DNA from 3 places in the Janthinobacterium sp. SUN206 genome. Region 3 is predicted to be linked to each of the others. Evidence: predicted binding sites of a transcription regulator. Region 3 holds the regulator's gene; each other region holds the start of a gene.

Region 1 (9,582 bases), on a different contig from region 3:
GGGGCGCACCAGCCAGTCGGACAATTGAAACGTGAATTGCGCCACCGACGAGGGCGGCCGCACGCGCACCGCCTGCACCCAGAAGCGCAGCAGCAACACGCCGCCCAGCAAGGTGGCGATGGTATCAACGATCAATGTAAGGATAACGATCAGCACGACTAATTCTCCAAAAAAAAACCGCTGTGTGATTGAGTCACACAGCGGCGTGTTGCCTCATCCAGGCACCCGTATCGCAGAAATTACGATGGGCGGGTGCTGGTTGGGAATGGCCAGGCTGCAGCCGGTGCCAACACGGTTTTTGCTACAGGTGCGATAGGCGCCGATGGCTTGGCGACAGGAGCTGCCTTCTTCGGTGCGGCCTTTTTAGGCGCGGCCTTCTTGGCTGCTGGCTTGGCTGCCACGACGGCTGGTGCCGCTGGAGCTGCGGCCGGCGCTGCGGCTGGTGCGGCTGCCACGACTGGCGCTGCGGCTGGCTTGGCGGCAGGTTTCGCTGCGGCTTTCGCTGCCGGCTTGGCGGCTGGCTTGGCTGCAGCTTTTGCTGCTGGCTTCGCTGCTACCTTGGCCGCTGGCTTGGCTGCAGGTTTTGCTGCGACCTTGGCGGCAGGTTTCGCTGCTGCTTTGGCTGCCGGCTTGGCTGCGACTTTCGCTGCTGGCTTGGCTGCTACCTTGGCTGCTGGCTTCGCTGCCACCTTGGCCGCAGGTTTGGCTGCCGCTTTCGCTGCTGGCTTCGCCGCTACCTTGGCCGCTGGCTTGGCTGCAGCTTTTGCTGCTGGCTTCGCTACTGCCTTGGCTGCTGGCTTGGCTGCTGGCTTGGCTGCTGCTTTGGCCGCTGGCTTGGCTGCGGCTTTGGCGGCCGGCTTGGCTGCTGCCTTGGCGACGACTTTTTTCGCTGCTGGCTTGGCTGCCGCCTTGGCGGCCGGTTTCGCTGCTGCCTTGGCTGCAGGTTTCGCTGCGGCTTTTTTCACTGCTGGCTTGGCTGCTGCTTTTGCTGCTGGCTTCGCTGCTGCTTTTGCCGCTGGCTTCGCTGCTGCTTTTGCTGCAGGTTTCGCTGCTGCTTTGGCGGCCGGCTTCGCTGCTGCCTTGGCGACGACTTTTTTCGCTGCTGGCTTGGCTGCTGCCTTGGCTACAGGTTTCGCTGCAGCTTTTTTCACCGCTGGCTTGACTGCTGCCTTGGCCGCTGGTTTTGCTGCGGCTTTTGCTGCTGGCTTGGCGGCCGGTTTGGCTGCGGCTTTTTTCGCGACTGGCTTGGCTGCTGCCTTGGCTGCAGGTTTCGCTGCGGCTTTCGCTGCTGGCTTGGCGGCCGGTTTTGCTGCTGCCTTGGCCGCTGGTTTCGCTGCGGCTTTCGCTACTGGCTTGGCAGCCACTTTTGCTGCAGGCTTGGCTGCGGCTTTGGCGACTGGTTTGGCGGCTGGTTTTGCTGCGGCTTTGGCAGCTGGTTTAGCGGCAACCGTCTTCGCTGCGGCTGCCGGCTTCTTCGCGGCAGGAGCAGCCTTGGCGGCTGGTTTCTTTACTTCTGATTTCTTAGCGGCTGTTGCCATTTGTCTCTCCTTCATCTGAGATGAGAAATTTAAGCTACAAGATTTAAACCCGTCCGACCCACCACAGGGATAGGCCAGGCGAATTATTCATCGGCACAAACGGTCGTTTGCGCTAATGAATTCGGCACCAGCTGAACTGCTGCAACTCCTCACGTTTGCAGCACTTCAGCCATCGTCGGTGCCACCCTGCTTTATCTCGCAGCTGGTGGCAAAGTCTGAATTCGGTCATTCGTTTTCGATGCCGTGCGTTTTTTCGCTCCTCGCATCGCGCTCGCCACAACACCCATCCGTCAAATAAAAAACCGCCATGCCTGAAAAAATTCGGGCACGGCGGCAGACGAAAACGGTGTGGTTTTGTGCATATCCGTGTAAATCTGTATCCCTGTTTTGCGAGGTTTTTTCGCTACCGCGCTGGTTAAAAAACCCCGCATTCTAACGCTCGCATTTGCAATCTCATAAAGTACACGAAAACCTTGTCAATGCGCAACCGGCACGACACGTTTTCGCCCGCTTTTTTGCACGTTACGCGTGCTATCGCACAATCGCGCGGCAAATGCCGCCGCCAGCGTCTCCGGAAATGATTTTTGGGGCCCGCGATGCGGCCATTCGCGGCAGCCGAAAATCCTGCTGCAAACCTCGTCGCATGACGCGATGAGGCACGCATTTTTCCGCCGCCATGCTGACGAAAAAAAAGCGCCGTCTCGATGACGGCGCTTTTGGGCGTTGACTGAAAAAGGGTTACTCCCAGTTCAGCGCACCACCGGTTTGATACTCGGTCACGCGCGTTTCGAAGAAGTTACGTTCCTTCTTCATGTCGATCATTTCGCTCATCCACGGGAACGGATTTTCTTCCTGGGCGAACAGCGGCTCGATGCCGATCTGCTGCGCGCGGCGGTTGGCGATGAAGCGCAGGTAGCCCTTGAACATCGGCGCGTTCAGACCCAGCACGCCGCGCGGCATGGTGTCTTCCGCGTATGCGTATTCCAGTTCCACGGCTTTCATGAACAGGTCCTTGATCTCTTCGCGGAAGGCTGCCGTCCACAGCTGCGGGTTTTCCATCTTGATCGTGTTGATCAAGTCGATGCCGAAATTGCAGTGCATCGATTCGTCGCGCAGGATGTACTGGTACTGCTCGGCCGCGCCCATCATCTTGTTCTGGCGGCCCAGTGCCAGGATCTGCGTGAAGCCGACGTAGAAGAACAGGCCTTCCATCAGGCAGGCAAACACGATCAGGGATTTGAGCAGCTTCTGGTCGTTTTCCACCGTGCCGGTGACAAACGCCGGGTCGGTCAGGGTGTTGATGAACGGAATCAGGAATTCATCCTTGTCGCGGATCGACTTGACTTCGTTGTAGGCGTTGAAGATCTCGCCTTCGTCCAGGCCCAGGGATTCGACGATGTACTGGTAGGCGTGCGTGTGGATCGCTTCCTCGAACGCCTGGCGCAGCAGGTACTGGCGGCATTCCGGCGCCGTGATGTGGCGGTAGGTACCCAGCACGATGTTGTTGGCGGCCAGCGAGTCGGCCGTCACGAAGAAGCCCAGGTTGCGCTTGACCAGGCGGCGCTCGTCGTCCGTCAGGCCGTTCGGGTTTTTCCACAGCTCGATATCGCGCTGCATGTTCACTTCCTGCGGCATCCAGTGGTTGGCGCAGCCGGCCAGGTATTTGTCCCACGCCCACTTGTACTTGAACGGCACCAGCTGGTTGACGTCCGTTTTGCCGTTGATGATGCGCTTGTCGTCGGCATTCACGCGGCGCGCGACTTGCTCGGCGTTCGCTTCGGACGGCTCGGCACCGGCCGGCAGGTTCAATTCGGTATTACCCAGTGGCGCTTGCTGCGCCGGACGCGGCGCAGCTGCCGACGTGGTTTCATCATCCCATGACAACGACATATTCTTCTTCCTTTCCATGCCGGCGAACCGGCGATCCGCAACAGGCCCGTTGTATCGGACAATGCGGACATTGACAACATTGAATCAGCCCGACCGTGCCGGGCTGACAACTAAAATCTTACTGGCAGGCTTCGCATTCCTCAAAGCCATCGTCACCCGGACGCAGGTAGCAAGCTTCGCCATCGGCGTCGTCCGCTGCCGCTGCCACTACCGGCGCCACGGCCACTGCTGCTGCCGCCACGACCGCCGCCTGGGCGCTCTGCGCGCTGGCCGACATGCCGCCATCGACTGCCACGGCGTTCAGGGCGCCCGTCTTGGAGGTCGATTTCTCCATGTGGGTGGCGGCGATGGTACGCAGGTAGTAGGTGGTTTTCAGGCCACGCAGCCATGCCAGCTTGTAGGTCTCGTCCAGTTTCTTGCCCGATGCGCCAGCCATGTAGATGTTCAGCGACTGGGCCTGGTCGATCCACTTCTGGCGACGCGAAGCCGCTTCCACCAGCCAGCTTGGCGACACTTCAAAGGCCGTGGCGTAGATATCGCGCAGGTCTTGCGGGATGCGGTCGATCTTCACCAGCGAGCCGTCGAAGTACTTCAGGTCGGAGATCATGACTTCATCCCACAGGTCGCGCGCCTTCAGGTCGCGCACCAGGTAGCCGTTGATCTCGGTGAATTCGCCCGACAGGTTCGATTTCACGTACAGATTCTGGAATGTCGGCTCGATACAGGCCGAGACGCCGATGATGTTCGAAATCGTCGCCGTCGGGGCGATCGCCACGCAGTTCGAGTTGCGCATGCCGAACTTGGCGATGCGTTCGCGCACCGGTGTCCAATCCATGGCCGACGAGGAATCGACTTCCAGGTAGCCGCCGCGCTCTTCAGCCAGCAGCTTGACCGAGTCCTGTGGCAGAATGCCGCGGTCCCACAGCGAACCGGCATACGATTCATAGCGGCCGCGCTCTTCGGCCAGTTCCGTCGACGCCAGGTAGGCGTAGTAGCAGACGGCTTCCATCGAGGTGTCGGCAAACGACACGGCGGCGTCCGAGGCGAACGGAATGCGCATCATGTGCAGGCAGTCCTGGAAGCCCATCACGCCCATGCCGACCGGACGGTGACGCATGTTCGAATTGCGCGCCTTGTCGACGGCGTAGTAATTGATGTCGATGACGTTGTCCAGCATGCGCATGGCGGTGCGGACGGTCTTGGCCAGCTTGACGTGATCGAGCTTGCCTTCCTTCATGTGCGCCGGCATGTTTACGGAACCGAGGTTGCAGACGGCGATTTCATCGCTGCTGGTGTTCAGGGTGATTTCCGTGCACAGGTTCGAGCTGTGGACGACGCCAACGTGCGACTGCGGGCTGCGGATGTTGCAAGGGTCCTTGAACGTGATCCATGGGTGGCCCGTTTCAAACAGCATCGACAGCATCTTGCGCCACAGGTCCAGCGCAGCGATCTTCTTGAAGACGCGGATTTCGCCGGCGGCGGCCTTGGCTTCATAGCCCACGTAAGCCTGTTCAAAAGCCTTGCCGACCTTGTCGTGCAAGTCTGGCGTGTCCGACGGCGAGAACAGGGTCCATTCGCCTTTTTCCATGACGCGCTTCATGAACATGTCGGGAATCCAGTTCGCCGTGTTCATGTCGTGCGTGCGGCGGCGGTCGTCGCCCGTGTTCTTGCGCAGGTCGAGGAATTCCTCGATGTCCATGTGCCAGGTTTCCAGGTAGGCGCAGACGGCGCCCTTGCGCTTGCCGCCCTGGTTGACTGCCACGGCAGTGTCGTTGACCACTTTCAGGAACGGCACGACGCCTTGCGACTTGCCGTTGGTGCCCTTGATGTGGGCGCCCAGGGCGCGCACTGGCGTCCAGTCGTTACCCAGGCCGCCGGCGAACTTGGCCAGCAGCGCGTTGTCCTTGATGGCGTCGTAGATGCCTTCTAGGTCATCCGAGACGGTGCTCAGGTAGCACGACGACAGCTGCGAGCGCAGGGTGCCCGAGTTGAACAGGGTCGGGGTCGAGCTCATGAAGTCGAACGAGGACAGCAGGCTGTAGAACTCGATGGCGCGCGCTTCGCGGTCCGCCTCGTTCAGCGCCAGGCCCATGGCCACGCGCATGTAGAACGCCTGCGGCATTTCGATGCGCACGTCCTGAATATGCAGGAAGTATCGGTCATACAGGGTTTGCAGACCGATGTAGCCGAATTGCAAGTCGCGGTCGGCAACAAGGGCCTTGGCCAGGCGTTCCAGGTCGAAGCTGGCGAGTACCGGGTTCAGCAGCTCGGCGGCGATGCCCTTGGCGATGTATTGCGGGAAATACGTCAGGTATTCGGCGGCAGCGGCCGCTTGCGGCACTTCCTTGCCGAACACTTCCTTGCGCACCGTGTGCAGCAGGATGCGGGCCGTGACCTGGCTGTAGGCCGGGTCTTTTTCCATCAGCGCGCGCGCCGCCAGGATGGCCGACTTGTGCAGCTCTTCGACGGGCACGCCGTCGTACAGGTTTTTCACCGTTTCAGCCAGGATGGCGTCGGCATCGACGTGCTTTTCCAGGCCGGCGCAGGCGGCGTTGATCAGGTCGCGTACTTCCTGCATGTCCAGCAGGCGGCGCACGCCGTTGTCGGTGACATTCAATTGTGGTGCGGAAACTTGTGCGGAAGCGCCCTGCGCTTCCTTCTGCAGGCGGCGCTCTTCCATGTGCTTGGCGCGGTACAGCACGTAGGCACGCGCCACGTCGTGCTCGCCCGAACGCATCAGCGACAGTTCCACCTGGTCTTGCACGTCTTCGATATGGAAGGTGCCGCCGCCCGGATGGCGGCGCACCAGCGCAGCGACCACGCCGTCGGTCAATTGTTCCACCAGTTCGCGGATGCGGGCCGAGGCTGCGCCCTGGCCGCCGTTAACGGCCAAAAACGCCTTGGTCATGGCGATGGCGATCTTCGAAGGCTCAAATGCCACCACCGCGCCGTTGCGGCGGATGATGCGATAGTCGCCCAATGCCGCGCCCGTGCTCGCCACGCTGTTGGCCGCGCCTGGCGCTGGCGATACTGGCGTTGGATGGATGGAAATATCTTGAGGTGATTGCATTGAAGCTCCCGTTGTCAGCTAAAGTCAGCCTGCAGTTTTGCTGCCGCGTGTGTTGTTGAATAGAACGCCCGATGGTCAGGGTTTCTTCAGGTGTTTGTTGCTAAATAGTAAATTTGTAATGCATAAAACAGCTCAGTATCCAGATCGCCACACCGCACTGCCCGGCTGGCGCGAAACACGATCGAGGGTGATGAACCGCCAGTTCCAGTGCTTTATCAGCAATCCGGGTAGCTTTGACAATAATTCTGAAAACGTCTGTGATGGCACTACATATAGTCTTTACATCCAACTTCTGTACTAATTGTAGTGCCCATCGGAGGGCGATGCAATAGTTTTCCGGCATCCGTCCGCGTAATTTTTTGTCTTTTCTTATACGATTTCGGTTGACTTTTCAGGGCATGGATGGAAAGCCCAATCCCCGCGAAGTAAGCGCTAACGCAGCTTGTCCGCGCAGGGTTTCCAGCCAGCATTCTTGGTAAAAATGCCAGTCAAAAAACGGCCCCGGATCCGTCTTCCTTCCCGGCGCGATATGCTCGTGGCCGCGCACCTGCGACAGCCCGTGGCGCGCCACCAGTGCCGCCGTCAGTGCCGCCAGGACATGGTATTGCCGCCGCTGGAAAGGCACATCGTCCGCGCCTTCCATTTCGATACCGATGGAATAGCCATTGCACTGCGGGCGTCCTTCGAAGGTGGACGCGCCCGCATGCCAGGCACGTTGATCAGTAGAAACATATTGCAACAGCGCACCATCGCGCCGCACAAAAAAGTGCGCCGACACCTGCAAGCCACGCAGGTCGGCGAAAGAAGGATCGGCATTATAATCTACCCGGCCGGTAAACAAGTCCGACACATGCGGCCCGCCAAAGTGGCCGCCCGGCAAGCTGATGCTATGGATCACCAGCAAATCGACTTGCACACCGTCCGGGCGCGCATCGCAGTACGGCGAGTCATAGCGCAGCGCGCCGTCGCACCAGCCGTCTTCATCTATCGTCCATACGCTCATCAAATAGGGCTTCCTGTATCGTCAATTTCTGCATACGGTAACGCAACTGGCGCACGCTCAGGCCCAGCTGGCGCGCCGCCCGTGCGCGGTGGTAGCGCGCCTGCACCAGCGCCAGCATGATCATGTCGCGCTCGGCCTGGCGCAAATACACGTCCAGCGGCAAGACCTTGGCCACGCCATACGCCGCCATGCCGGGCAGACACTGTTGCCGCTCCGACACAGCCGGCATGGCCGGCGCCGCCCGCAAGGGCACGTTGCCCGCCGCGGAGGGCAAGGCCAGCCCATCGAGCGCGATCACGCCGCCATCGGCAAAGGCCAGCGCCCGTTCCAGCACGTTTTCCAGTTCGCGCACATTGCCGGGAAACGCATATGCGGCCAGGGCCGCCAGCACCGGCGGCGCCAGGCTCACGACCCGGCGCGGCGACAGGCGCGCGAGGATCACCTCACATAATACCTGCAGATCGCCACGCCGTTCGCGCAGCGGCGGCAGCGCCAGCTCGATCACATTCAGGCGGTAAAACAGGTCCTGGCGAAACGTCCCGGCCGCCACGCCGCGCGTCAGGCCATGCTGGCTGGCGCACAGGATGCGCACGTCGACGGCCTCGTCAGTACTGCCGCCCAGCTTGCGCACGCGGTGCTCTTGCAGCACGCGCAACAGTTTCACCTGCATGGCCAGCGGCAGATCGTCGACTTCGTCGAGCAGCAAGCTGCCGCCGTGGGCCGCCTGGAACAAGCCCTGGCGCTCGTGCAGCGCACCCGTATAGGCGCCCGGACGGCAGCCGAAGAATTCCGCTTCCATCAGCGCTTCGGGAATGGCGCCGCAGTTGACGGCGATAAACGGAAAACTGGCGCGCGCGCCCTGCGCATGGATGGCGCGCGCCGCCAGCTCCTTGCCCGTGCCCGATTCGCCGCGGATGGCCACCGGCGCGCCACAGCGGGCGATGCGGCCGATCTGCGCGCGCAGCGCCTGCATGGGCAGCGAGTTGCCGCTCAGTTGCGGCGCCGGCGGCATGCCGTCGGCGGTCGGCGGGATGGAGCGAGGGCTGGGATGGGACATGGTGAGCGCGCCTTTCTGCAATGGCGGCGACGAACCGCCTGCTGCAGATGCTACGCCGGACGGATGCCGGAGGACGTTACGATACGGATGAGCAACGCACGCGCGCCTGCGGACCGCCCCTTACAGCGTGGCGTGCGCGTGGCTGCAGTAGTCGTGGCCCTTGGCCTGCACGTTTTCCGAGGCCGGGTAGTACACGCCGCAATGGGCGCAGCAGAGCATCAGCTCGGCATCCGGCAATTCCTGCGGCCGCACCGGCGGCGTAAACGGATTCGGCCGCTGCTGCTGTTGCGCGCGGGCCCGCTGCTGCATGCCACGGATCTTGCTGCGGATAGCGAACAGCACCAGGAACACCAGCGCCAGCCAGAATAAAACACGTGTCATGCGAATCCTCGGTGTAAAACCACTTCCAGTACAAAACGGCTGCCGACATAAGCCAGCAGCAAGGTGGCGAAACCGGCCAGGGTAAAACTCAGGGCCGTCTTGCCGCGCCAGCCGCGGAAGCGGCGGCCAGCCAGCAGCGAGGCAAACAGCAGCCACGACAGCATGGTAAACACGGATTTATGATCCCAGTTGAGCGCCTTGCCAAATAATTGCTCGGAAAACACGATGCCCGACAGCACGGTCAGGCTGAGCAAAATAAACCCCAGGCCGATCATGCGGAACAGCAACTTTTCCATCGTCAGCAGGGCTGGCAGCTGGTCCAGCGCCGTGCCGATGAAGCCGCGGCTTTCGCTGCGCGTGTGCAAACGCGATTCCTGCAGCGCCATCAGCACGGCGTGAAAGGCGGCAATCGTCAGGGTGCTGTAGGCGAGCACGGCCACGGCAATATGCCAGCCGAAGACGGCCGACTTGCCTTCCATGCTGACCTGGCTGCCGGGAAAGGCCCAGGCCAGGCCGATGGCGAGGACGGCGCTGGGCATGACCATGCGGCGCAAGCCGTCCAGACTGAAATTGCGGTTCTCTATCCAGTAAGCGCCCACCGAGACCCACAGCGCGGCCGACAGCATGGCGGAAAAACCGAAGC
Region 2 (9,582 bases), 530 kb from region 3:
CAGGCGCGACGCGGCCAGGCCCGCCTGGGCATCGAGTTGCGCATACGTGATGCGGCGCGCGCCATCGATCAGGGCGATTTGCTGCGGGCAGCGGCGGGCCGTCGCTTCCAGCAGGTCGGCCAGCACTTCCTCGCGCAGCAAATCCGGTCGCGGCGGGCCGTACAGGATGTCGGCATGGGTGGAAGGGGTGCCTGGGCTGGCTGCGGTGAAATCGTTCATGGATGACGCTTATCTGTAATGCGGTGTGAGGAATCTGACGGGCTGCGCGTGGTGCGCAGCACAGTTGATACATTACAGCACGCAAGACATTTCAGCGTTGCAGAACGGGGAATTTTGCGGGGCTTTCCGAAATAATCTGCTTGTCGGCTCAACTGCCATGGTTACGGAATGTAAAACGGGGAAACATGGCGCCGATTTGCGCCACCGTGCGCGCCGCCGGATAGCCGTGCAGGGGGCGCCCGGACAGTGCCGCATCCGCGCAGCCTTCGGCGCGGAATTGCTGCAGCACGTAGTTATCGACGCCTTTGGCGGCCAGAGTGGAGGCCAGGGCCAGCAGCTGGTCGTCCGGCAGCAGGTCCGGATGGGTGGTGGTGCGGCATTCGTAGGCCACGCCGCTGGCGAGGATGGCGTCCAGGCAGGCGCGCGCCGGGTCGCCGCTGCCGGCCACGCGGGTCACATGTCGATAGTCGGCAAACGGCGCCTTGATGTCGAAGCCCACCCAGTCGACCAGGGGCAGCACTTCCTGCAGGCGCTGCGGATAGATGCAGGCCGTGTGCAGGCCGATGCCGAAACCCAGTTCCCTGACGTCCTGCATGGCGCGGCCCAGCGCCGGATCCATGCACGCTTCGCCGCCGCTGAAGACGACGGCGTCGACCAGGCCCGTTCTGCGGCGCAGCCAGGTCAGGACGTCCTGCCACGGCATGGCGCCTTCCGGCGTGCGCGCCTGCAGGTGCGGATTGTGGCAATAGCCGCAACGCCAGGGGCAGCCCTGCACGAACACCACCGCCGCCAGTTTTCCTGGATAGTCGGTGGCGGAAAAGGGCGTCAGGCCGCCCACCTTCAATTCAGCCGCCATGGCAGGCGGGCTGGCCAACCCGGGCGCTCGCTTCCGTAAAATACTGGCGCTCGTGGAATTCGCCCTGCTTGCCGATGTTGAACGAGGCGACGGGGCGGTGGTAGCCCATCACGCGCGTCCAGATTTCGCAGCGCTGGCGTTCCGTATCGAGCAGGGTGATGGCGGGAGTGAAGTCGGGACGTGCATTCATGGCGTTTCCTCAAGTGATGGAGCAGGTTGGGCTTGCTTGCGGGCAATGAGCTCCGCATCGCAGGTGGGACAGAATTCATGCTTGCCGGCCAGGTAGCCGTGGCGCGGGCAGATGGAAAACGTGGGCGTGACCGTGATGTAGGGCAGCGAAAAGCGGCTCAGCGCGCGTTTCACCAGTTCGCGGCAGGCGTTCGCGTCGGACAGTGCTTCCGTCATGTACAGGTGCAGCACCGTGCCGCCCGTGTATTTGCGCTGCAGCACATCCTGTAATTCCAGCGCCTCGAACGGGTCGTCCGTGTGGCCCACGGGCAGTTGGGACGAATTCGTGTAGTACGGGTTGTCGACGGTGCCCGCCTGCAGGATGGCGGGATAGCGCTTGCGGTCTTCGCGGGCGAAACGGTAGGTCGTGCCTTCGGCCGGCGTCGCTTCCAGGTTGTACATATGGCCCGTCTCTTCCTGGAAGGCCACCATGCGGGCGCGCACGTGGTCGAGCAGGCGCACGGCCAGCGCGTGGCCTTCTGGCGTCGTGATGTCCCAGGCGTCGCCGCTGAAATTGCGGATCATCTCGTTGATGCCGTTCACGCCCAGGGTGGAAAAGTGGTTGCGCAGGGTGCCCAGATAGCGTTTCGTGTACGGGAACAGGCCTTGCTGCATCAATTCCTCGATGGTGCGGCGCTTGATTTCCAGGCTGGTCTTGCCCAGTTCCAGCAGGCGGTCCAGGTCGGCCATCAAGGCTGGCTCGTCGCCGCGCCACAGGTGGCCCAGGCGCGCGCAGTTGATCGTCACCACGCCCAGGGAACCCGTCTGCTCGGCGGAACCGAACAGGCCATTGCCCCGTTTCAGCAGTTCGCGCAAGTCCAGCTGCAAGCGGCAGCACATGGAGCGGATCATGTTCGGCTTGAGTTCCGAATTGATGAAATTCTGGAAGTAGGGCAGGCCGTAGCGGGCCGTCATTTCGAACAGGCGTTCGGCGTTTTCGCTATGCCAGTCGAAATCCTCGGTGATGTTGTAGGTGGGGATGGGGAAGGTAAACACGCGTCCCTTGGCGTCGCCCGCCATCATGATCTCGATGTAGGCGCGGTTGATCATGTCCATTTCCGCCTGCAGTTCGCCATAGCTGAAGTCCATCTCCTGGCCGGCGATGACGGGAATCTGCTCGCGCAGGTCGTCCGGGCAGACCCAGTCGAAGGTGAGGTTGGTGAACGGCGTCTGCGTGCCCCAGCGCGATGGCACGTTGAGGTTGAAGATCAGTTCCTGCATGTACTGGCGCACGTCTTCGTAGCGCAGGCTGTCCTTGCGGATGTAGGGCGCCATATAGGTGTCGAAGGAGCTGAACGCCTGCGCGCCGGCCCACTCGTTTTGCAGCGTGCCGAGAAAATTGACGATCTGGCCGATGGCGCTCGACATATGTTTCGGCGGACCGGACTCGATCTTGCCCGGCACGCCATTCAAGCCTTCATGCAGCAGGGTGCGCAGCGACCAGCCGGCGCAATAGCCGGCCAGCATGTCGAGGTCGTGGATGTGCAGCGCCGCTTCGCGGTGCGCCGCGCCCACTTCCGGCGGATAGACCTGGTCCAGCCAGTAGTTGGCGATGACCTTGCCCGACACGTTGAGTATCAGGCCGCCCAGCGAGTAACCCTGGTTGGCGTTGGCGTTGACACGCCAGTCGCGCCGGTCCAGGTATTCATTGATGGACGCGGCGACATCGACCTGGCCGCGTGTGGGGGAAACTGCATTTGTCGTCATGAAACCTCCAATAAACACAACATGTGGTGTTTTTATGGAGATTAATCACTAAATATAGTGGCGTCAAAGGGCGCGTGCAGTGGCATGACGAATCCTTGATGCAGGTGAAAAAAGCGCCCCCGTTTACTTTTTCAGGCGGCCCTGGCGCAGGATGAAGGCGCTCGCGGCGAAGTAGGCGGCGCCGCAGACGGCGATGCTGAGGATGGAGGCGGGCAGCACGTGCGCCCAGATTTCCCGCGCCGAGAAGGTGCTCCAGCTGGCCACGCGCGCGTCGAACGTGACGTAATTGGCCAGCAGCCAGTAGAGGGCCAGCAGTCCCGTGCAGATGGCGGCCTGGCGCGTCACGGGCATGGCGCGGCGCGCGAAGACGGCTTGCAGGAACAGCAGCAGCACGCCCGGATACGCGCCCAGTACTTCGGGCGACAGCACGGAGAGCGCCTCGGCGTCGTAGCCTTCCGTGGGGGAGGCCCACTGCACCTGCAGCACGGTGAGGAACAGGGTGAGCAGAAAGATCAGCAGCGGTTTGCGGGGCATGGCGGGCAATCGAAGAGGGAGAAAAGGGGGCATTTTACAGCCAGGTCAAGCAAGTTGAACGCGCACCAGCCATGCATGCATTCCTTCACCTGCGTCAAGGACTGGGCAGCCTGGGCGGGGCTATAGTCTGCACCCTGAGCCGATACAGGACTGTGAACACCATGATGCTTGAATCAACCACCGCCACCCGCGTGGCCGGACCGCTGGAACTGGTCTGCCCCGCCGGCAGCCTGCCTGCCTTGAAAGCGGCCATCGACAATGGCGCCGACACCGTTTACCTGGGTTTTCGCGACGCCACCAATGCGCGCAATTTCGCCGGCCTCAATTTCGACGAGAAGGCCATCGCCGAGGGCGTGCGCTACGCCCACCAATATGGGCGCAAGGTGCTGCTGGCGCTGAACACCTATCCGCAGCCGCACAACTGGGCCGTGTGGCGCAGCGCCATCGACCGCGCCGCCGATGCCGGCATCGACGCCATGATCGTGGCCGATCCGGGCTTGATGGCGTATGCGGCCCAGCACCACCCGCAGCTGCGCCTGCACTTGTCCGTGCAAGGTTCGGCCACCAACTACGAAGCCATCAATTTTTACCATGAACACTTCGGCATCGCCCGCGCCGTGCTGCCGCGCGTGCTGTCGATGGCGCAGGTGGAGCAACTGATCGCCAAGACGGAAGTCGAGATCGAAGTGTTCGGCTTCGGCAGCCTGTGCGTGATGGTCGAAGGACGCTGCGCGCTGTCGTCGTATGCGACGGGCGAGGCGCCGAACACCCACGGCGTGTGCTCGCCGGCGAAATCCGTGCGCTGGCTGGAAACGCCGAACGGCCTCGAGTCGCGCCTGAACGGCGTGCTGATCGACCGCTATGCGCCCGGCGAAAACGCCAGCTATCCCACCCTGTGCAAGGGGCGTTTCGAAGTCAATGACGAAGAGTATTACGCCATCGAGGAACCGGCCAGCCTGAATACCCTGGCGCTGCTGCCGCAGCTGATCGCCATGGGCGTGCGCGCCGTGAAGATCGAAGGGCGCCAGCGCAGCCCCGCGTACGTGGCGCAGGTCACGCGCGTGTGGCGCGAAGCGATCGACGCCTGCCGCGAAGGCAATGCGCGCTATGCCGTCAAGCCGGGCTGGATGGCGGCCATGGACAAGCTGGCCGAAGGCCAGCAGCACACCTTGGGCGCTTACCACAGATCTTGGAAATAGAGGATGAACATGCTGAAGCTTTCACTGGGCCCTTTGCTGTACTACTGGCCGCGCGCCACCGTCTTCGAGTTTTACCAGCAGATCGCCGGTACCGCCGTCGATATCGTCTACCTGGGCGAAACCGTCTGCTCGCGCCGGCATGAGGTGCGCCTGGCCGACTGGCTCGATATCGCGGACATGCTGGCCGCCGCCGGCAAGGAAGTGGTGCTGTCGACGCAGGCGCTGATCGAGGCGGGCGCCGAACTGGCGACCCTGCGCCGCATCACGGGCAATGGCCGCTACGGCGTCGAGGCCAACGACATGGGCGCCGTGCACTGCATGGAAAAGGGCACGTCCTTCGTCGCCGGTCCCCATCTGAACCTGTTCAATGGCCCCAGCCTGCAATTGCTGGCGCGCCTGGGCGCGCGGCGCTGGGTGATGCCGCTGGAAATGGGGCAGACGGCGCTGGCCGAGATGCAGCGCCAGAAGCCGGAAGGGCTGGAGACGGAAGTCTTCGCCTACGGGCGCATGCCGCTGGCGTTTTCCGCGCGCTGCTTCACGGCGCGCAACCGCAACCTGCCGAAGGACGATTGCGGCTACAGCTGCCTGGAAGAGCCGGACGGCCTGCTGCTGCGCACGCGCGACGAAGTGCCCTTCCTCGTACTGAATGGCACGCAGACGCAGTCGGCGCTCGTCTACAACCTGGTGCGCGAACTCGACGCCATGCGCGACATGGGCGTGGCGGTGGCGCGCATCAGCCCGCAGGCCATGCATACGGAACAGGTCATCGCCATCTTCGACCGCGCCCGCCGCGGCCAGGTCAGCGGCATCGGCGCCCAGGCTCAGCTGGCGGCCTGCCAGCCGGCCGGCGCCTGCGACGGCTACTGGCACGGCCAGCCCGGCATGGAACAGCACGCCGCCCATTGAACGCCTCGAAAGGAAGCACCATGCAAGATCAACTGGAAAGATTGCCCGTCCCGGCGCCGGTCCCCGCCCGTCCCGGCATGAGCAAGCCCGCAGTGTCGTACCGGCTGCCGGAACCGCTGGCCGAATTGCTGTCCAAACTGCCCCCGTATCCCGCCTCCTGGCTGTTCGTGCAGGGCTTGAACCGCCTGCTGGCGCCGCAATTGCCCGACGACGTGCGGCGCAGCCTGGAAGGGCGCAGCTTGCGCTTGCGGCTGCTGGACGCGGGCATCGCCTTCGACTTCGAGTGGCAGGGCACGGTGTTCGTGGCGGAGCGCTATGCGGACGTGCCGGACCTGTGCATCGCCGCCAGCGTGCATGATTTGATGCTGCTGGCGCGGCGCCAGGAAGATCCGGACACGCTGTTCTTCAGCCGCCGTTTGAGCCTGGAAGGCGACACGGAACTGGGCTTGCTGTTCAAGAATACGCTCGATGCCATCGAGTTGCCGCCATTCGACCTGCAGGCGCTGGGGCCGCGCCGCGTGCTGGCGCATCTGCGCGACCGGGGCGCGCGCGAAGGCTGAGCGGAAAAAGGGAGGGCGGGCGCTCAGTGGCGGCAGTGGCCGCAGGCGCCGCTGCACGAGGCCAGCTGTTCTTCATCCGTCGCCTCGCCCATGAAGCCGGCGTCATTGACGGCGGCCAGCAGGCGTTCCTGCGTGGCCAGCCGTTCGTCGAACTGCACCGTGGCGCCGTGGCGCGCCAGCGAGACGCACACGGTGGCCACGCCCGTGACGGCTTCGAGCGCGCCCGTCAGCCTGTCGGCGCAGCCTTCATGATCCATTCCGATAATATTCAAGCGTGCTGTCTGCATGGGTTCCTCTTGTTTTTCAGATAAAAAAACAGCGTAGGCGAGCCATGCGCATGCCGTCCAGAGCAGCACGCAAGATTTATTTTGTATTTGCGGTTTTATTGATCTGGATTAATCCCCAGCCCTGCGGGTCACCTTGAAAGTGCTGTTGTTTTGTACACAGTTGCCGTATTCCAGTCGACAAGCGTGCCCTGCTGCGCGATACTGTCATTCTGATAAGAACGCTATGACAGCGCTGGAAAGGAGGGGCCATGCAGCGCCGCCCCCTGCTCAAGCTTGCCGCCCTGTGGCCGTTGGGTGCGGCCGCCGGCGCGGTGCCGCCGCTGCCGCTCGTGTATCCGCGCCACCAGGCGCTCGATGATCCGCAGCAAGGTTATGTGACGGCCTTGCTGCAACAGGCGCTGGCCAGGTCGGGTCAGGCGTATGCCTTGCGCCGCTCCGAACTGCGCATGGTGCAGACGCGCGCGATGCAGGAAATCGCCACTGCGTCGGGCGGTGTCGACGTCGTCTGGGCCATGACGAGCCGCGCGCGCGAAACGCAATTGTTGCCGGTGCGCATCCCCATCGACCGCGGCCTGATCGGCTGGCGCGTGGCCCTGATCCAGGCCCGCCAGCCGCAACTGCTGCGCGGCGTGCGCAGCATCGCCGCCCTGGCGCGGCTGTCGGCCGGCCAGATGCGCGACTGGCCCGACTCCGCCATCCTGCAGGCGAATGGCTTGCGCCTCGATACCTCGAGTACCTACGAAGGCCTGTTCCAGCAACTGGCGGCAGGGCGCATCGATTACTTTCCCCGTTCCGTAATCGAGGCGCAAAGCGAACTGGCCAGCCATGCGCACTTGCCGCTGGCGCTCGACGCCCACCTGGTCATCCGCTACCCGGCCGCGCTGTACTTCTTTGTCGGCAAGCACAGGCCGGAACTGGCACGCCACATTGCAAGGGGATTGGAAAGCATGCTCGCCGATGGCAGTTTCGCGCAGCTGTTCCAGCGCCATTTCGGCCGCCTCGCGGACGGCCTGCAGCTGTCCCGGCGCCACGTGCTGGAGCTGGCCAATCCCGACTTGCCGGAGGAGACGCCGCTGGCGCGCAAGGCACTTTGGTATCGTCCAAAACATTACTAATAGTTTTGTTGATCAGTGTCAAACAGTGGCTTCAATCGTGCGCCCGATGTTTGATGAAACGCAAGGCGAGTTCAACAGAACACCTGTTGACACTTGTAAAATTTTCACCGAACATAATTCCTCGTAACAACATTTCTCCGGCGCAAGCGTTTATCGCAGGTGCCGTGCAGGAGTCGTGCGCCCGTTCCACAGCCAGCTGCCGCCAGCCGCCGAACGCGCTGTCCCCTTGTCACCATCCGTTATCTTTTCGAAGGTTCGTCCATGCTCGATTCGATCACGTCCGTATTGCACCAGGTGCCGGAACTGGCCCTGTTCCTGGCGCTGGCGCTCGGCTACGCGGCAGGGCAGATACGCTTCGGCCCCATCCAGCTGGGCGGCGTGTGCGGCACCCTGGTCGCCGCGCTGCTGATCGGCCAGCTGGGCATCACCCTGGACGCCAGCGTCAAGAATGTCTTCTTCATGCTGTTCATCTTTGCCCTCGGCTATGCGGGCGGTCCCCAGTTCTTTGCCAACCTGAATGCCAAGGGCTTGCGCCTGGGCCTGCTGTGCCTGATCGAAGTGGTGGTGGTGCTGGCGCTGGTGCTGCTGGCCACGCGCTTCCTGGGCCTGGACCAGGGCACGGCGGCCGGCATGATGGCGGGCGCGGCGACGGAGTCGGCCGTCGTCGGCACGGCCACGGACGCCATTTCGAAGCTGGCGCTGCCGGCCGCCCGCATCGCCGAGCTGCAGGCCAACGTCGTCACCGCGTATTCCATCACGTACATTTTCGGCCTGATCGCCATCGTCATCGTCACCAGCCAGATTTTTCCGCTGTTGCTGCGTGTCAACCTGCGCGAGGAAGCCGATAAGTTGTGGGAAAAGATGGGCGGCGCGCAGACCGACGGCGACGGCGTGCAGGCCACGCCGGAGATGGTGGGGCGCGCCTACCGCATCAGCCGCGGCGCGGGACGCCGCCTCGACGCCTTGCAGCATATCTTTGCGGGCCGCGCCAGCATCACGCGCGTGCGCCGGTATGGCAAGGTCTTGCCCTTGGAACCGGCATTGCGCCTGCGCAATAACGACGAAGTGCTGGTGATCGGCCACCGTCCCGCGCTGGTGGCGGCCGAAGCCATCCTGGGCGAGGAATTTGCCGATACGACGGGCTTGAACATGGCCGTCTCCGCCGTCGAAGTGGTGCTGCAGCAAGCCGCGCTGGTGGGCCAGCCCTTGCGCCAGTTGGCCTTGCCCTCCGGCGTGCACGTGGCGGCCGTCGTGCGTGGCGAGCACAGCATGCCGCCCTTGCCCGACCTGGCCCTGCAGCGCGACGACGTGCTGCGCCTGTACGGCACGACGGAAGGGCGCGAGCTGAACACGGCGCTGGCCGCCATCGGCAAGCGCGTGCCCACGGGCGACCGCAGCAATATCGTCTACGCCAGCATCGGCATCGTGCTGGGCGTGTATATCGGCGGCTTTTCCGCCAAGCTGGGCGGCATCCCGTTTTCGCTGGGCACGGGCGGCGGCGCCTTGCTGACGGGCCTCGTGTTCGGCTGGTACCAGGCGCGCAAGCCGGGCATGCAGGGCATCCCCTCCAGCGCGCTCGACATGATGAAGGATATCGGCCTGGCCACCTTCATCGCCTGCGTGGGCCTGGCGTCGGGGCCGCAGGCGATCGATCTGATCCGCCAGTACGGCCTGTCCTTGCCGCTGATGGGGGTATTGATCGCCGTCATCCCCGCCTCGCTGTCGCTGCTGGTGGGACACTTTTTCCTCAAGCTGGAAGCGCCCGTGCTGCTGGGCGCCATCGCCGGCCAGCAGTGCAGCACGCCGGCCCTGTCGGCCGTGCAGAATGCGGCCGGCAATTCCACGCCCTTGCTGGGCTACACGATCACCTATGCCATCTCGAACGTGGTGCTGCCCCTGCTGGGGCCGCTGATCGTGGCCCTGGCAGGGTCGGTGCACGCATGAGCAGCCAGCAAGGGCAAACGCAGTAAA
Region 3 (9,582 bases):
CTGCGCGCCAGGTCGGCCTTGATAATGCCCGACAGCGACTGCGGCGCCGCCGATTCATTGACGAAGCTGGCGACAGCTACCGGGATCTGGTTGCTGCCGATCCCCGTAATCTCCACGCGCAGCTGCGCCTGGGCGCCGGAGGCTCCCAGCATCAGGCCGGCGCAGAGCACGACATAGCTCATTTTTTTCATGGTCATCATTTAGGCAAATCCTTCATCTCGAATATGAGTTCAATCTCGCGTTCCACGGTGCCGTCTTTTTTCTTCGGCAGTGGCGACGATTTATTAATGGCGTTTTCCACCGAGCTGTCATACGCCGGCAGGCCGCTACTTTTAATCTTTCGGACCGAAATAATTTCCCCAGTTGGCAGTTGCTCGATCTTGAACACGGCGCGCGGGTTGCCCGGCACGTCCGTGCTACCGCTGTACGCGATATTGCTCTTGATCTTGCTCGTCAGGGCAGCGACATAGCCGCTGTCCTTGCGTGGCGCGGTCGCTTTCGCGGCCGTACCTGTTGTGCCATTGCCTGCCTGCGCCATCAAACGCTTCATGTCATCGGCACGCAATTTGTCGGCTGCCGCTTTTTCAGCCGCCGCTTTTTTCGCCTTGGCCGCTTTTTCGGCCGCCGCTTTTTTATCGGACAGTTCTTTCTCGGCTTTTTCTTCCGCCGCTTTTTCTTTCTCTTTTGCTTGCTTGGCTTTCTCCAGCTTGTCGGCCTTTTCTTTTTCCAGCTTTTCAGCCTTGTCTTTTTCTTTCTGCTTCTGTTTTTCCAGTTCGCGCTTTTCTTCCTCGCGTTCCTTCAATTCCTGCTTGCGGCGTTCTTCCGCTGCCGCTTTGTCTTTTTCTTCTTTCAGCTTGGCCTTCTTGCGTTCGAGGGCGATCTCCGCCTCGCGCAGGTCGACCTTCGGCTCGGGCGCGGCCACGGGCGGCGGTGGCGGCGGGGCCGGCTGTTCCACTTGCGGTTCCGGCGGCGGCGCCGGTGTCGGTTCCGGTTCCGTCGCCACTTCGGGCGGCGGCGCGGCCGTCTGCACTTTCAGGTCCCATACTTCCGCTTCGACGGCGACAGGTTCCGTATTTTGCCAGTGTACGCCCACCCACAGGAAAAACAGCAGGCCAAGGTGCATCGCCAGCGCCAGGCCCAGCGAGGGCCAGCGGCTGCGTTCGCGCGGCACGCTGTAGGGCTTGCCGAGTACATGGTCGATTTGTTTGGTCTGCAAAGTCTAGTCTATCTAAAAACGGTCAAGTCTGGAAACAGGGTGCTGCGCTTACTTGGTGGCCAGGCCGACGCGGGTAATGCCCATTTTTTTTGCTTCCGAAATGAGCTGGATCACATCGTCGTACTTGCTTTCCTTGTCGCCCGCGATCATCACGGGATAGTCGGGATTGCTTTCGTGCAAACCGCGCAGCTTGCGCAGCAGGGCGTCGCGGTTCGGTTCCGTTTCCGGCGACAGCTGTTCCTTGCCGATGACGCCGATCGACAGCGAACCATTCGGTTTCAGTACGATCTGAATATAGTCATCGGGCGGTTTCGCCGACTTTTCCGCGTTGGGTAAGTTCACCACGCTGGGATTGTTCGACGACGGCATCACCATGAAAATGATCAGCAGCACCAGCATCACGTCGATATACGGCACGACGTTGATCTCGGACTTGAACTTGCGGCCACGGCCACCGCGCATGCCGCCACTATTAAAGGAGGAACCCATGGACCTTGCTCCCTCTTAGCGCGACTGGCGCTGCAAGATGTTGGAGAATTCCTCGACGAAGCTCTCGAAGCGGATCGCCAGGCGGTCGATGTCATGCGAAAAACGGTTGTAGGCGACGACGGCGGGAATGGCCGCGAACAGGCCGATGGCGGTGGCGATCAGCGCTTCGGCAATGCCGGGCGCGACGGCGGCCAGGGTGGCTTGCTGCACGTTGGCCAGGCCGCGGAAGGCGTTCATGATGCCCCAGACGGTACCGAGCAGGCCGATGTACGGCGAGACGGAGCCGACGGACGCGAGGAAGGCCAGGTGCGATTCGAGCACGTCCATTTCACGCTGGAAGGCGGCGCGCATGGCGCGGCGTGCGCCGTCGAGCACGGCGCCGACGTCCAGCGCTTCGCGCGAACCGTAGGAAGCCTTGCCCTTGATGAATTCGCCCATGCCGGCGTCGAAGATGCGGGCCAGCGCGCCGCTCTGGTCGCGGTTGCCGCTGGCGTTCTGGTGCAGCGCATGCAGGTTGCCGCCGGCCCAGAAGCTGCGTTCGAATTCGATGGTTTGCTTGCGCGCCTGGCGCACGGCAAACATCTTGCGGAAAATGTAGGTCCAGCTGGTCAGGGAAATCAGCAGCAGCAGGGCCATGATCAGTTGCACGATCAAATGGGCATTGGAGATGAGCGCGAGGAAAGAAAGATCTTGTGTAACGTTCATTGGCTGGCAGTCTGTTGGGTGAATTGTCCGGAGGTGGCGGGTAGGGCTCAGGCGGCGCGCATGCGGGCCGCTACTGCATCAGGCACGGCGCGCGGGCGCAGTGCCGAATCGACGCAGCCGATCTTGACGCGGGCCGTGTTGAGCAGGCGGTCGCCGCACCAGGCTTGTTGCAGGAAAACGATGGAGGCACGCCCCATTTTTTCTATGCTTAAGGTTAATCTTACCGTGTCATCGAGCCTGGCTGGCGCATGATAGTCGGCGTTGACGCTTTTGACAACGAACATCGCGTCATGCTGTTCCAGCAATTCCTGCTGGCCCACGTCGATGGCGCGCAGCCATTCGGTGCGCGCGCGCTCGAAGAATTTCAGGTAGTTAGCGTAATAGACGATGCCGCCGGCGTCGGTGTCTTCATAGTAGACACGTACGTTCCAGGTAAAGACTGAAGGCATGTTTATTGCGCCAGTAGTGAGATTGAGCAACATTTTACGCGATTTTTCTTCTTGTGACTGTGGGCGCTTGCTGGAAAGCCATGCAAAAGCTGCATATAAGTTGCACCGCAGCATTGTAAATCCGGCGTGTGCAATGGCAAGCTTCGTAACATACGCTTACATGCCATGGCCAGGTTTAAGCCCAGCTTAAAAGCCGCGGCCATCCCCGGGGCGGCCTGTGGCCGCGCCCGGGCGGCGATGGCGCGCGGCGATTATAGCCGCACGGTTGCATTCCTTGCTCAATTTGGGTACTTAACTTACAATTTGACTTCCATTACGTCTCACGTGACTGGCGAAAAGTCGGGCGATCTCCATGAATGGCGGTCGGCAAACCGGCGAAAGGTGGGCACCCACCGGGAAACGTGAGATTTTTCATCAGCCGTTCGCCTGGGTAGCCACTATGGAAAAGCACGAAGAGGCTGCCTGTCCAATGTTGTTATTCACTTAACGCCGGCTCCCCTCATTCGATCCAACCTGCCAGTACAAGCACCCTCATACTTGGAGTTTTTACATGTTTGCAAAAGATCACAACCTCGCCAACGTCGATCCTGAATTGTTCGCCGTCATTCAAAAAGAGAACACGCGCCAGCACGACCACATCGAACTGATCGCGTCGGAAAACTACACGTCGCCAGCCGTAATGGAAGCGCAAGGCTCGCAGCTGACGAACAAGTACGCCGAAGGCTACCCGGGCAAGCGTTACTACGGCGGCTGCGAATACGTCGACGTGGCCGAGCAACTGGCCATCGACCGCGTGAAACAGCTGTTTGGCGCCGAATGCGCGAACGTGCAGCCGAACTCCGGCTCGCAGGCGAACCAGGGCGTGTTCTTCGCCATGTTGAAACCAGGCGACCTGATCATGGGTATGTCGCTGGCCGAAGGCGGTCACCTGACCCACGGCATGCCGCTGAACATGTCCGGCAAATGGTTTGACGTCGTTTCCTACGGCTTGACGGCGGAAGAAGACATCGACTACGAGGCAATGGAGCGCCTGGCCCGCGAACGCAAGCCCAAGCTGATCATCGCCGGCGCGTCGGCATTCTCGAAAAAGATCGACTTCGAACGCTTCAGCAAGATCGCCAAGGAAGTGGGCGCCTACTTCATGGTCGACATGGCCCACTACGCCGGCCTGATCGCCGCCGGCCTGTACCCGAATCCGGTGCCGTTCGCCGACTTCGTCACCTCGACCACGCACAAATCGTTGCGCGGCCCGCGCGGCGGCATCATCCTGATGAAGGCCGAACACGAAAAAGCCATCAACTCGGCCATCTTCCCAGGTATCCAGGGCGGCCCGCTGATGCACGTCATCGCCGGCAAGGCCGTCGCCTTCAAGGAAGCGCTGAGCCCTGAATTCGTCGAATACCAGAAGCAAGTGATCAAGAACGCCGACGTGCTGGCGAAAACCCTGATCAAGCGCGGCTTGCGCATCGTTTCCGGCGGCACCGAATCGCACGTCATGCTGGTCGACCTGCGCGCCAAGAACCTGACGGGCAAGGAAGCCGAAGCCATCCTCGGTTCCGCGCACATCACCTGCAACAAGAACGGCATCCCGAACGACCCGCAAAAACCCTTCGTCACCTCGGGCATCCGCCTGGGCAGCCCGGCGATGACGACGCGCGGTTTCAAGGAAGCGCAAGCGGAAGAAGTGGGCAACCTGATCGCCGACGTGCTGGACAATCCGCATGACGCCGCCACCATCGAGCGCGTGAAAGCGGCCGTGAAAGTACTGGCCGACGCGCACCCAGTGTACGCAGCATAATTATTTGTCCAGAATGTGTCATACGGAGTAAGATTCTGTATGACACATTCCAGTCGTGCCCAAGGGCGCCCGGAGTGATTCGGGCGCCCTTTGTACAAGGGCGGCGATTTCCCGTAATTATTACTATAAAGTTGTAGCCAGCCCATGAAATGTCCATTTTGCCAGCACGGCGACACCCAGGTTCTCGATACGCGCGTATCGGAGGAAGGGGATGCCATTCGGCGCCGCCGCCGCTGCGGCAAATGCGACAAGCGTTTTACCACGTACGAACGCATTGAACTTATCATGCCGGCCGTCGTCAAAAAGAATGGCAGCCGGACGGAGTTCGCTGCGGATAAGTTGCGCGGCAGTTTGATGCTGGCCTTGCGTAAGCGTCCCGTCGCGGCCGCCTCTGTGGATACGGCCATCGCGTCCATCCAGGAAAAGCTGCTCACCAGCGGCTTGCGCGAAGTCGAATCCGGCTATATCGGCGAACTCGTCATGCAGGAACTCAAGCGCCTGGACAAGATCGCCTACATCCGCTTTGCCTCCGTCTACAAGAATTTCGAAGACCTGGCCGAGTTCCAGGACGCGATCGCCGAAGTGGGCCAGGCGCGCAAGCCCTGACGCTCACCTGGATATTCACTTTGCCGGCAACGGGGCCGCTCATGCGCCCCGTGTTCACCATGCCAGCGCTTGCCTGGCAAGCGGTCTGATCAATCCCACCGCCGTTCTTCTCGACTTATCATCGTCCTGTTTGCGCTAGCGCAGACGCGGTTTTTTGCGCGCGCCTATCTTGTAGCTGGGCCGCCTGTTCCTGCGGCTCTTTCTGCGGAAGGGAGTAGCGCATGCGCAAGGACGGTCGCACTATGTTTCCTGCGGGTGGCAGCAGCCTCGTGGAAGTGCTGGTGTCGCTGCTGCTGTTGGCGCTGGGCCTGCTGGGCGCCAGCGTCCTGCAATTGAACGCCCTGCGCGCGCGCCACGAGTCGGCGCTGTTGTCGGCGGGCGTGCAACTGGCCGCCGGCATGGCCGAGCGCATGCGCGCGAACAACGTGCTCATGAATGGCCCCGATGCGGGCAATCCCTACCTGAACGTGGCCTACGCGGCGGCGGACGGCGCCGAAGCTGGCGGTGGCGCGCCGGACTGTCTTGGCGCTGCCGCCTGCAGCGCGGCCGAGCTGGCGCAATTCGACGTCGCCGAATGGAAGCAAGGGCTGCATGCGGCCTTGCCCGGCGCGCGCCTGCGCATCTGCCGCGACCTTGCCGCGTGGGACGCCGCCGCCCAGGGCTTGCAGTGGGCGTGCAGCGGCGGCAAGGGGGCGCCCATCGTTATCAAGCTGGGCTGGCGCGGCCGCCTGCCCGATGGCTCGCCCGCCGTGAATGCGGCAGGCGAGTCGCTGCCCAGGCTGGCATTCCAGCTGGGCGGGGGCGGCGCATGAACGGCGGGCATCGTGGCATGAGCCTGGTCGAATTGCTGGTGGCCCTGTCGCTCGGTGCGCTGTTGATGCTGGCCGCCAGTAGCGTGCTGCTGGCGGCCAGCGGCAGCTATGGCGACCAGTCCGCCAGCGCGCGCCTGGATGACAACGCCCGCTATGCGCTCGACGCCATCGCCCGCGCCGTGCGCCAGACGGCGTATGTGAATTGGGACAGCAGCGCCGCGCCAGTCGCCCATGCGGATTACGACAGCGCGAATATCGCCGGGCTCGACGCGCGCAGCCTGGGCAAGAACAGCGACGGCATCAGCGGCGCGCTGCCCGGCGCCCTGCATGGCAGCGACGTGCTGGCCCTGCGCTATTACGGCGTCGGCAAGGAAGAGGGCGGCGACGGTTCCGTGCTCAATTGCGCCGGCTTTGGCGTGGGCGCCGCGCAAACGGAGGCGCAGCGGGGCTGGAGCATTTTCTACGTGGCGCAGGGCGCCGATGGCGAAGGCGAGCTGCGCTGCAAGTACCGCGGCGCGAACGGCTGGGGCGCGGACGCCGTCATCCGTGGCGTCGATGTTTTCCAGGTGCTGTATGGCCTCGACACGGATACGCCGCCTGACGGCGTGGCGAACCGCTATGTCAACGCCAGCGCGCTCGACGCCTACGATGCGGCGCTGCTGCTGGAAGGGGCGGACGCGGCCGCGCGCCAGCGCGATTTTCACCGACGCACGCACTGGAAACGCGTGGCCAGCGTGCGCGTGGCGCTGTTGCTGCATGGCGAGGCGGAACAGGCCGACAAGATGGCGGAACTGGGGCCGGCGCAGTTCGACCTGTTCGGCAAGGCGTATGCCGAGGCGCATGGCGCCGGCGACACTGGCGTGCGCATTGCGCGCGCATCCTTGCCTGCCGCGACGCGTTCGCGGCTGCGGCAACTGGTGCAGACGAGCATCATGCTGCGCAACGGGCCGGCCTAGGCGGGCGGCGCGATGGCTGGCGCGGGCGTCCGCTGTTGCGTGCCTTGGCGCCCACCTCGTGCGCGATGCGGCGGCGCCACCCTCGTGTATGTGCTCTGGTGATCATCTTGTTGCTGGGCATATCGGCGGCGCAGATGGCCTTGCAGGGAGAAAAGGCGGCGCGCGGCGAGCGCGACCGGCAGATCGCGTTTCAGGCTGCGGAGGAGGCACTGGTGGATGCGCAAAACGATATCGAAGGCTTGCCCGGCGCGCCGGGACGCAGCAGCCTCTTCGCGCCAGGCAGTGCGGCCGGGTTCGCGGAGGGTTGTGGTGAGGGCGGCGCGCTGGGCCTGTGCCTGCCCGCGGCCCCGGAGGCGCCGGCCCTCTGGCTGAGTACGGACCTCGATGGCGCCGAAGCCAGCAGCCGCACCGTGCCATACGGCCAGTTTACGGGCGCCGTCATGCAGACGGGGCAGGGATTCCTGCCGTCGCGCCGGCCCCGCTACCTTATCGAACTGCTGCCGTTTCACCCGCCCGGCGCGCAGGCCACGGCAGCGGCCGGTGGTCTGGCCACGGAAAGCTATGTGTACCGCATCACGGCCATCGGTTTTGGCGCGCAGGAAAGCACGCAAGTCGTGCTGCAAAGCTATTACCGCAAACAGGCGGCGGGAGCGGGGCCATGAGGGCGCCGCGGTTCATCTTGCCACCCACTTTGCCGTCCACTTTGTGGCCTGCTTTGCGGTCTGCCCGGCGGCATGCCGGCTGCGTCTGGCTGATGCTGTTGGCCTGTCTGGCCAGCCTCTGTTGCGGCGGCGCCCTTGCCGCCGCCGTCCCGCCGGTGACGCTGGCGCGGGCCGACGCGGGCTTGCACGGCGCCAGGGTGCCGCCGAATCTGCTGCTCAACCTGTCCCTCACGCATGCGGCGGCCGCTGCCGCATATGGCGGCGAGTATGCGCCGCAGCGCGAGTACGCAGGGTATTTTCATGCGCGCATGTGCTACAGCTATCCGTATCGCAGCAAGGATGGCGTCATGCTGCCGGACTTGCGCGTAGCGACCGCTTACTTCTCCGTGCTGAAACCGGCCGATGCGCTGCACGGTTGCGGCGGCGATAGTTTCAGCGGCAACTTTCTCAACTGGGCCAGCACCAGCATGCTCGACCTCGTCCGCTATGCGCTGACGGGCGGCGACCGCGTCATCGACGAAGTGCGCAAGACGGTGCTGCAGCGCGCCCACCTGCCTGACGCCGACAGCCCCATCGACTTTTTTGCCCACCCCGTCTTTTTCCCGCGCAAGGTCTTGCAGGCCGGCGTGGTGGCGGCGACGCCATTTGCGCTGGCGCAACTGGCCATCGTGTCCTGCCGCAACCGCCTGCTGTTCGGCGACGCCAGCCTTGGCCAGTCTGCGGGCGGCACTTGCGATGCGCCTAGCCTTGCTGCTACGCACGGGGTGTTCCTCGCGCGCGTGCGCGTGTGCGACGCTGATGAGGGACCGCTGCGCGACGACTTGTGCCTGGCGTATGGCAAGAACTACAAGCCGGTGGGCGCCGTGCAGCGCCATGGCGGCAGGGTGCGCGTGGGCGTGTTTGGTCATTTGAACGGCATGCCCGCCAGCGCCGGCCCCGCGTATGGCGGCGTGCTGCGCGCGCCGCTGGCCCACGTGGGCAGGCAGCGCTGGACGGCGCCCGACTATTTGCCGCAAGACAATGCCGGCGCCGAGTGGAATCCCGCCACCGGCGTGTATCTGGCCGAAGCTGCGGCCCAGGGCGCGGGCCTTGGCGGCGGGGTGACCGCTTACATCAATGGCCTGGGCCGCGGCAATGCGGGGCATCCTGGCGCGTACGCCAGGGCGGCGCCGCTGGCCGAATTGCTGTACGAATCGCTGCGCTACCTGCAGGGACGGCAAGCGAGCGCCCCGGTGCCGCCTGCCACGGCCCCGCCTGCCATCGACGACGGCTTGCCGGTCGTGACCCAATGGAGCGACCCGCAAACGGCCAGTTGCCAGCGCCACATCGTCGTCAGCCTCGGCGATGCGGGCATGGCGGGCGACCGTTACGTGCCCGGCAATGTCCCGGTCCCTCCTGCCGCATCCGGCGACCGCGCCCGCGCGCCGGACAGTTTTGCGCCGCCGCCGTTCGATGCGATGGCCTGGACGCATGCGGTGGGCAGCCTGGAAAGCGGTGGTACGCCCGGCAATCCCGCGCCGCGGCCGGAACTGGCGGCGCTGGAATGGCTGGCCGACGGAGCGGGCGGCGCCAGCTACCATGCGGCGGGCCTGGCCTACTGGTCGCACGTGCAGGCCTTGCGTCCCGGCGGCAAGAACGACGGCGGTGCAAAGGTCGAGCACTATGCGGGCGACTTGCGCCAGGGCGACCCGGCCGGCGAATCTGCCGCCACTCCCGCCTCTACACCCTTGCTGCTGGCGTCCAAGTATGGCGGCTTTCTCGATGCGAATGGCGACGCCAACCCCTTCAAGAGCGCGACGGGCGGCGCGCTGGATGAATGGAGCCTGGATGGCCGCTGGCCCGGTCATTACTTGCCCGGCAGCGATCCGGCCGCCCTGATCGCGGGACTG

What was found. The regulator NrdR, encoded in region 3, represses ribonucleotide reductase genes. The targets are predictions, from matches to a motif close to CACNANATNTNGTG.
Region 1: the regulator NrdR is predicted to act here: its motif matches at 6,763-6,776, upstream of O3300_RS21065 (ribonucleoside-diphosphate reductase subunit alpha).
Region 2: the regulator NrdR is predicted to act here: its motif matches at 3,057-3,070, upstream of O3300_RS14090 (ribonucleoside triphosphate reductase).

What each region holds. Positions count from the first base shown of each region.
Region 1 is NZ_JAPWIB010000004.1:86,639-96,220, forward strand. Features, by position in the region: gene O3300_RS21045 (YggT family protein) at 1-156, opposite strand, end outside; gene O3300_RS21050 (hypothetical protein) at 410-1,162, shown strand; gene O3300_RS21055 (hypothetical protein) at 1,120-1,557, shown strand; gene O3300_RS21060 (ribonucleotide-diphosphate reductase subunit beta) at 2,277-3,428, opposite strand; gene O3300_RS21065 (ribonucleoside-diphosphate reductase subunit alpha) at 3,547-6,498, opposite strand; gene ampD (1,6-anhydro-N-acetylmuramyl-L-alanine amidase AmpD) at 6,890-7,501, opposite strand; gene O3300_RS21075 (sigma 54-interacting transcriptional regulator) at 7,479-8,558, opposite strand; gene O3300_RS21080 (PP0621 family protein) at 8,679-8,939, opposite strand; gene O3300_RS21085 (inner membrane protein YpjD) at 8,936-9,582, opposite strand, start outside.
Region 2 is NZ_JAPWIB010000002.1:263,935-273,516, reverse strand. Features, by position in the region: gene O3300_RS14105 (Pls/PosA family non-ribosomal peptide synthetase) at 1-219, opposite strand, end outside; gene O3300_RS14100 (anaerobic ribonucleoside-triphosphate reductase activating protein) at 368-1,075, opposite strand; gene nrdD (anaerobic ribonucleoside-triphosphate reductase) at 1,065-1,265, opposite strand; gene O3300_RS14090 (ribonucleoside triphosphate reductase) at 1,262-3,010, opposite strand; gene O3300_RS14085 (hypothetical protein) at 3,134-3,544, opposite strand; gene O3300_RS14080 (peptidase U32 family protein) at 3,709-4,743, shown strand; gene O3300_RS14075 (U32 family peptidase) at 4,753-5,649, shown strand; gene O3300_RS14070 (SCP2 domain-containing protein) at 5,670-6,209, shown strand; gene O3300_RS14065 (heavy-metal-associated domain-containing protein) at 6,233-6,496, opposite strand; gene O3300_RS14060 (ABC transporter substrate-binding protein) at 6,745-7,611, shown strand; gene aspT (aspartate-alanine antiporter) at 7,873-9,555, shown strand.
Region 3 is NZ_JAPWIB010000002.1:795,464-805,045, reverse strand. Features, by position in the region: gene tolB (Tol-Pal system beta propeller repeat protein TolB) at 1-191, opposite strand, end outside; gene tolA (cell envelope integrity protein TolA) at 197-1,216, opposite strand; gene O3300_RS16525 (ExbD/TolR family protein) at 1,265-1,705, opposite strand; gene tolQ (protein TolQ) at 1,721-2,410, opposite strand; gene ybgC (tol-pal system-associated acyl-CoA thioesterase) at 2,458-2,859, opposite strand; ZMP/ZTP riboswitch at 3,174-3,298, shown strand; gene glyA (serine hydroxymethyltransferase) at 3,410-4,657, shown strand; gene nrdR (transcriptional regulator NrdR) at 4,802-5,263, shown strand; gene pilV (type IV pilus modification protein PilV) at 5,506-6,075, shown strand; gene O3300_RS16495 (PilW family protein) at 6,072-7,031, shown strand; gene O3300_RS16490 (PilX N-terminal domain-containing pilus assembly protein) at 7,130-7,693, shown strand; gene O3300_RS16485 (PilC/PilY family type IV pilus protein) at 7,786-9,582, shown strand, end outside.